Regions from separate parts of the Oceanobacillus sp. FSL K6-0127 genome, predicted to be linked through region 1. Evidence: predicted binding sites of a transcription regulator. Region 1 holds the regulator's gene; the other holds the start of a gene.
The links. Region 1 encodes Rex, which represses fermentation and respiration genes when NADH is low (regulators of the CRP and FNR family bind a similar motif). Its sites were predicted from a motif close to TTGTGAAATATTTCACAA; they were not measured.
Positions count from the first base shown of each region.

Region 2: a site for Rex is predicted at 1,973-1,990, ahead of MHH64_RS11670 (hydroxymethylglutaryl-CoA synthase). Genes of this name have one in related genera too.

Region 1 covers NZ_CP150287.1:1,306,840-1,310,779, reverse strand. The annotation lists gene MHH64_RS06575 (CPBP family intramembrane glutamic endopeptidase) at 164-883, shown strand; gene MHH64_RS06570 (YdiK family protein) at 887-1,084, shown strand; gene MHH64_RS06565 (hypothetical protein) at 1,161-2,177, opposite strand; gene MHH64_RS06560 (redox-sensing transcriptional repressor Rex) at 2,475-3,113, opposite strand; gene MHH64_RS06555 (ABC-F family ATP-binding cassette domain-containing protein) at 3,265-3,940, shown strand, end outside.
Region 2 covers NZ_CP150287.1:2,346,374-2,350,313, forward strand. The annotation lists gene MHH64_RS11660 (bifunctional homocysteine S-methyltransferase/methylenetetrahydrofolate reductase) at 1-656, opposite strand, end outside; SAM riboswitch class I at 844-949, opposite strand; gene MHH64_RS11665 (reverse transcriptase-like protein) at 1,187-1,840, shown strand; gene MHH64_RS11670 (hydroxymethylglutaryl-CoA synthase) at 2,035-3,201, shown strand; gene MHH64_RS11675 (MATE family efflux transporter) at 3,739-3,940, shown strand, end outside.

The DNA.
Region 1 (3,940 bases):
GTAATGTGTCTATAATTTTATTTAATTTCTAGTAAAATTTTATGTAAAGGGGCTCATAATATTAACAGCCTGTATAATATGATAAAATATCTTTTATGATGATCAATAGATGGAATATGTAATACATATACTAAACTATACAAAGCAAAAGGAGTCGTTTTATTTGGCACGTAGATATTGGTATGTCATTTTAACTTATATACTGATGCAGCTTTCTGCATTTCCCGTTGCTCTGCTTGCAAAGCATCATTATATCCCAGTACAAGGTGTGATTTACTGGTCCATTTTTAGCTTTATTCTCGGACTTCTTATTATTTTGTGGATTATGAAGCCCGATATGCAGATGAGAGATACACGCAATGCAGCACCGATGAGCTCAATGATACTCTGGTCAATCCTCGGTGTATTCATGGCTTTCTTTGCACAAGGAATTGCAGTAGCAATTGAAATGAATATACTAGGGATTTCACCTGGATCAGAGAACACTCAAGGTATCATGGATATAGCTCGTGCAGCCCCATTATTTATTATTATTCCTGCAGTGATTGCCCCAATATTGGAAGAAATCATTTTCCGAAAAATTATCTTCGGCAGTCTCTATAAGCGCATGAATTTCTTCTTCGCAGGTTTGGTCTCCGCCCTTATCTTCGGTTTTATTCATGAAGGGATGGAACATATCCTAATTTATGCTTCGATGGGGTTTGTATTTGCGTTTCTTTATGTAAAGACAAAACGAATTCTCGTTCCGATTATCGTTCATGCAGCAATGAACACATTAGTTGTTGTCGGGCAATTATCGATGGATCCAGAAGAAATGCAGCGACAACTTGAGCAAATGCAACGTCAGGTTGAGCAATTGCAAATGATCCTTATTGGAGGTTAATGAATGATTCATTCTTTGTTAGTTAAAGCGTTCATTTACTTCATAATGGCAATGATTTTTATTTACGTTGCCGTCCAAAGCAAAGGGCAAACAATCTGGAATCCCACCACGCTCATTTTTGCTGCTGTAGCAACGCTTGCCTTTGGAGTTGCAGTTCGATTGCTTAATAAGTATTTTCGATTGAAAAAGAAGAAGCATTAAATAGATACTATATAGATCTTCTTAATAAAAAAGAAGGCTGTTTCTAGATTAATACTGAAACAGCCTTCTTTTATTTTTATTGGATAGACTTCAACTTATCTATCCATTCATCTTTATCTTCGATTGATTTTTCAAACGTTGTGTAGCGAACAACATACAAATCATTGTCTTTCGCAAATACCCTTGCTACTTCTTCCTGATCGAGCTGAATATCATCTTCTGTTAATGAAAAATCAAAAAATCCTTCTTCCGCAGAATTAAATTCAAGCTCACCTGTAGTCATTTCTGTTAAATTCATTTCCATCATTTCGATAAAGCCTTCAGCACCTAACAATTCATCACCATCTGGATAATAATGAATCGTAAACAGCTCTGTGAAATTCGTTTGATCCTCATCAACTAAAAGAAATTCAGCGGTTGCTTCACCGTCTCCTTCCTCATAGTTCTCAAGCTCCCACTTTCCTTCATCAAACGGAATTTCTAAGCTCGTAATTGTGTCAATGTAAACACCTTCTGCCGCTGCATCAGCAGCAGTCTCTTCGATAACTTCCCCATTCTCATCAAGAGGAATTATTTCGCTTGGTTCTTCGGAACTATAAATTTTCCATGCACCATCATCTGGTCGCAAGACATGAACCCCGTGTGTTTCATTATTCATAAAATCAGGACCATCGACTTTCATTGTCGTCTGTTTATAAGAGATTGTTGCTTCTTCTTCTGATTTTTCTTCTACAACTAAATCAAATAATTCCATATCTAATGTATACACAGATAATTGATCGATTGTCGTACGTGTTGAGTCATATAAAGGAGATTCACTATGTATGGTTTCCATGTAAGCATCCAAGTCATTTTCTGTTAATGCTTCTAAGTTTGCTTCAAGTACTGCAAATAATGCCTCATCTTCTGGAACTACATTTTCTTCTGCTTCTTCAGACCCGTTTTTCTCGTTTGCTTCCGCATCATTTGTTTCTTCAGTTGCTTCAGCATCGTTAGTCCCTTCACTCTCATTGTCACTTTCATTTGAACATGCAACAATGAACAAACTAATAAATAAAACAAACATAATACCTAAAACCTTTTTCACGTTCACGAATAAATTCCTCCTCTTTCTTAATATATTCCCAATACAGATTAACGTAATAATCAGTAAATGGATAGATGTCTTAAGAACCAATAATTTTCAGAAAAATATTAGTTCCATTTATCTAGTTAATATTTATCAGCTTGTTTCCAGTGGTTGTTTAAAACGGAGATTTTATGGAATTGATGCAAATAAATTATGGTATTTACCAATATAAGGACATCCAAATCCAACCATAAAAAAACAAGGCTTTTGACCTAATATCAATAGCCTTGTAAATAAACAAAAATTTACAATGAGTAATATCTACTCTGGATTATCTAACGAATAATGCTTTAGGAAATAGACAAGGGCCTGCAATTCAACAGCAAGATCAATATGGTGGACCCGAATATGCTTCGGTACACTAATCCTTGCAGGAGTAAAGTTAAGAATCCCTGAAATCCCTTTTTCTACAAGCTTATCGGCGATCACTTGTGCTTCAACAGCTGGAACAGTTAGGATAGCGACTTTAATGTCTTCTAACTTTTCCTCTAAATCACGAATATCATAAACGGGTACCCCGCCAATATCCGTGCCAACCTTTTCTGTATCTGCATCAAATGCCGTAGTAATCCGGATATTATTGTTCTTCATAAAGTTATAATGAAGGAAGGCTGTACCTAAGTTCCCAACTCCGATTAATGCAACCTCTGTAACCTCATGCTGATCCAACGTACTTCGGAAAAATCCTAATAAATACTCTACATTATAGCCGTATCCCTTTTTTCCCAATGCGCCAAAATAAGAAAAGTCTCTTCGAATTGTTGCAGAATCCACTTTTACTGCATCACTCAGCTCCTTTGAGGAAACTCGCTTCTTCCCTTGCTGATTTAAATTGTTAAGAAAACGATAATATAAAGGCAGCCGCTTGGCAGTAGCTTGTGGAATTTTATTCTGTTCCATCAATCTTCCTCTTTTCAATCCAATAGTTGTATATGATAAGTTCTTTCCTTCTATTTTAACAGAAAACGTCAAATAAGTCGTGATATTTTTCACAATTCAGTTGCCTCGTTAAATAACTATAAGATACACTGTACATGATGGGGTGAAAAAGATGATATTAATGCAACTAAACGGAATTTCCAAATCCTTCGGTGCTGAAGAGATTTTATCAAATATTAAAATTGAAATTAAAGATAAAGACCGTATAGCTATTGTCGGCAGAAACGGTGCAGGTAAGTCAACATTACTTAAAATTATGGCACAAGAATTATCGTATGATGAAGGGGAATTTTTTCAACCGAAGGATCTTACATTCGGTTATTTATCCCAGCATATGACGTTAGAATCAGGGAAAACCATTTGGGATGAAATGCTAGAGGTATTTTCCCATTTAAAATCATTGGAAAAGCAACTTCGAGCATTAGAGAAAGAGATGGAGAAAGCCAGCGAATTATCTGGAGAAGAATATGACAAAGTCCTTAAAGAATATGACAAACTTCAACTAGCATATCAGACTGATGGGGGCTATACGTATGAATCTGATATTAGAGCTGTACTTAGTGGGTTAAATTTTGAGTCCTTTGATTATGATACTCCAATCGCAGAACTTAGTGGTGGACAAAAAACACGACTTGCCCTGGGTAAATTGCTGCTTCAAAAACCACAGCTGCTTATTCTTGATGAACCGACCAACCATCTTGATATTGATACATTGTCATGGTTGGAAAACTATCTCGTTAGTTATCCAGGCGCCATTGTCATCGTTTCACACGATCGGTACTTTCTTG
Region 2 (3,940 bases), 1.0 Mb from region 1:
TCTGACAATGGAACATCTTTTAATGATTGCAGCATATGAAATGGACCTAAGTGACAGTTGACGCCAACAATATTACTACCCGTATCTTCTAGCCGTTGTAAAGCATCCTTTAGCTGGATACCATTTTCAAGAATACCTGGTACGTGCATGGAGACATTTGTGATAATCGGTATTGTTGTTTCTTCTCGGGCAATTTCTAATACGGTTAATAGCTCATCAAGATTGTAATAGGTTTCTAAAATAAGGCCATCTACACCTTCTAACAGTAAGCAATATAGCTGTTCTCGAAAGCTTCGTTTGATTTCTTCTTTTGTATCATTTAATGCTTGTGCGCCATGTATCCCTCCGATAGTTCCGAGAACAAAAGTGTCTTTTTTAGCAGCCTTTCTAGCAAGTTCCACTGCTTTGGTATTGATTTTTTTAACTTGATCTTCTAAGCCATAACGAGCAAGCTTAATGTAATTTGCTCCGTACGTATTGGTTTGGATTAAATCGGATCCCGCCTCAATATATGATCGATGAATACGGGTAATTTGTTCCTCATGTGTTAAATTCAATTCTTCAAAGCAACGGTCAACGCCGTATGAATACAGCAACGTTCCCATTGCACCGTCACCAATAAGGATCCTTTCTTCAAGAGCACTTAATAAACTCATTTTTCTGTCCTCCTTTATCGTTAAAAGTAGCAATTACCTCATTTCATTTTCTTCACTACCTTTTAATTCACTCCTTTGAAGCTGTCATTAGTGGAAAATTGTATTCGTGGTGATAAGAAAAGGTGGGAAAACATAAAAAGACCCCTTCCGAAAAGAAGAGGTCATGTATGTATTATTCACTTTACTCTTCTTATCTACCAAGCATTAATGCTTGTTGGAATTAGCACAGTACTTAAAAAAGCCTGTTGCCGAGGTATCGTAGGGCCAAATCCCTCCACCTCTCTGGATAAGAAAATAACGAATATTCAGTTGTTAAATCCATTTTGCATAAATTTTATAGTTTTGTCAATTGTTTTATTAAATACATTTTTGTTATTATTAAAACAAATTTGTGGTGTTGCTAAGATATGTGCATTTTTAGGATACAATATAAAATAATATGAATGAAAGGTTCATTCATTAAATGTGTTTTATTCAAATTTCATGTCATTTATTTTGTTTTATATCCAAGTAAAAAGGAGGGTTTATCTATGCAAGTGAGAATGGAATTAACATATCGTACAAAAAAGGGATTAGAGACGATGCTTAGCTCAGATATGATGCAAGCTGGACAAGCCGTCATCATTGCTGAAGACATGGAGAAAACTGGAAGAATCAAGCAATTAACATTTATTGATAGCAATGATAGAAGCTGGACCTATAAGCAATTAAAGAAATACATGGAAGAAATTAAAACGGAACCGCATGATATAACTGTCTATTTTGATGGTGGATTTGACTTGAAGACAGATAAAGCAGGTCTTGGCTGTGTCATTTACTATGAGCAAAATGAAAAGGCCTATCGGATAAGAAAAAATGCTTTAGTGGAAGGCCTTATAAATAATAATGAAGCAGAATATGCGGCGCTTCATTTAGGATTAACTGAATTAGAGCTATTAGGTGTGCACCACTTACCAGTAACATTTGTTGGAGATTCAAAGGTTGTCATTCATCAGTTGGATGGGGAATGGCCATGCTATGAAAAGGAGCTAGCAGCATGGATTAATCGGATTGAACAAAAGTTAGAACAGCTTGGAATTGCCCCAACTTATAAAGATGTGTCCCGGAAAATGAACCGTGAGGCTGATCAATTAGCAACACAGGCCCTACAAGAGATTGAAATTATGAGTCATCGTGAGCGCTGATAGATAATCAATCATACAGACAAATTAGCTAATCCGGTAGTTTAGAAAACCTTTCCATCTAACTTCAAATGAGTTGTTTTTCGTAATACATTATATTATCATTTAACTGTTGTTTAATTTAAAAAATAATAGTTGTGCACTATTTCACGAAGCAGTACAGTATAAAATTTTGGTAGTTGTAAAGGAGCAGGGCATTGAATATAGGGATTGATAAGATAGGTTTTTATACACCGCATTTATATGTAGATATGAACAAATTAGCTGTTGCAAGAGACATAGAGCCGGAAAAGTTCACCGTTGGAATTGGACAGGAAAAAATGGCGATTCCGCCTATTACACAAGACCCGGTTACATTGGCTGCGAACGCTGCACTTGGGATTTTAAACGAGGCAGATAAAGAGAAAATCGATTTTGTTATTTTTGGTACCGAATCAGGTATTGATAACTCGAAGTCTGCAGGGGTCTATGTACATAATTTACTTGGGTTAAATCCCCATGCACGTACTGTTGAAATGAAGCAGGCATGCTACGGTGCAACTGCTGGAATTCAATTGGCAAAAGGGCATATTGCATTAAATCCGGAAAGCAAGGTATTGGTAATAGGTTCTGATATCGCGAGGTACGGTCTAAATACCCCCGGTGAATCCACACAAGGTGCAGGAGCAGTTGCGATGGTGATTAGTGCAAATCCAAGAATCATGGTCCTTGAAGAGCATAGTGCTTATTTTACAAATGACATTATGGATTTCTGGAGACCGATTTACTCTGACAAAGCGTTTGTTGATGGAAAGTTTTCCAATGAGCAATACATATACTTCTTTTCGAAGGTTTGGGAGCAGTATAAAGAAAAGTCAGGTCTTGAATTGAAAGATTTTGAGGCAATTTGTTACCACTTGCCATATACAAAGATGGGATTAAAGGCGTTACGTACGATTTTAGATGAAGGTAGAGAGGAAGACAACGAAAGATTGGTTGCGAATTATCAAGTAAGTACGCAATATAATCGAAACGTTGGAAACATCTACACGGGATCTTTATACTTAAGCTTGTTATCGCTTCTTGAACTTAACGAGGGATTAGAAGCCGGATCAAGGGTTGGTTTATACAGCTATGGTTCAGGCGCTGTTGGAGAATTTTTTACTGGGATTCTACAGTCCGATTATCGTGAACATCTTCACATCAATGATCATAAACATTTATTTGATTCAAGAATGGAAGTAACTGTTCCCGAATATGAAAAACTATTTGAGGAGACCCTACCAGTTGATGGTTCGACATTAGAGCTTGATATTACAAAGGATACTGCTGCAATTTGCCTAAGTGGAGTAGAAGATAATAAGCGTTTGTATGTAAGGAAGTAGGAATTCAGTATACTAGAAACTTCTAGATTATATACAAACACGTTATCATAAAAAATTGAAATTAGCTTAATTTTATGTTAGAATATTCTAATAGTACATTTTGAGATAATATTCACTTCTTCCTAGGGAAATATACTAGTGAAACAAATTTATAGCAGATGAGGCTGTCTTGGAAGGTCGCGATTTTGCGATTTCTCAGACGGTCTTTTTTAATGCAAATACTGCATTCTTTTATGGGTTTTGGAATACATTTAGCATTAATGTGCTAATACCCCGCAGCAAAGCGTTTCACATTACAGAGGGAGATTTCTAGTTAATATGCATTATCATTATTAAATTGGTTGAAAATTATGTTGGCAGATAGAAAAATATAAAATTTTCAATCTGCATAAGTGCAATTAAGGCATTGGCTTAAAGGCTTGCACTCCGATGTATAGAGGCTTCTAAGAAAGCAAAGAACACTTTCTTAAGAATTCCTTTAACAAATGCCAAGTTTTCTAATGACTGAAATTTAGCGTGAAGGAGAAATGAGCAAAATTGAGTGTTGAAAAAAATAAGTACCAGGACCAGTCGCTGTTTAACCTTACATGGCCACTGTTTATTGAAATATCTCTTCATATGAGCGTGGGTATTATTGCTACATTAATCTTGAGTGGATACTCTGATAATGCTGTTGCGGGTGTTGGTGTTGCAAACCAGATAATGAACATATTTATTTTGGTATTTAACGTAACAGCGA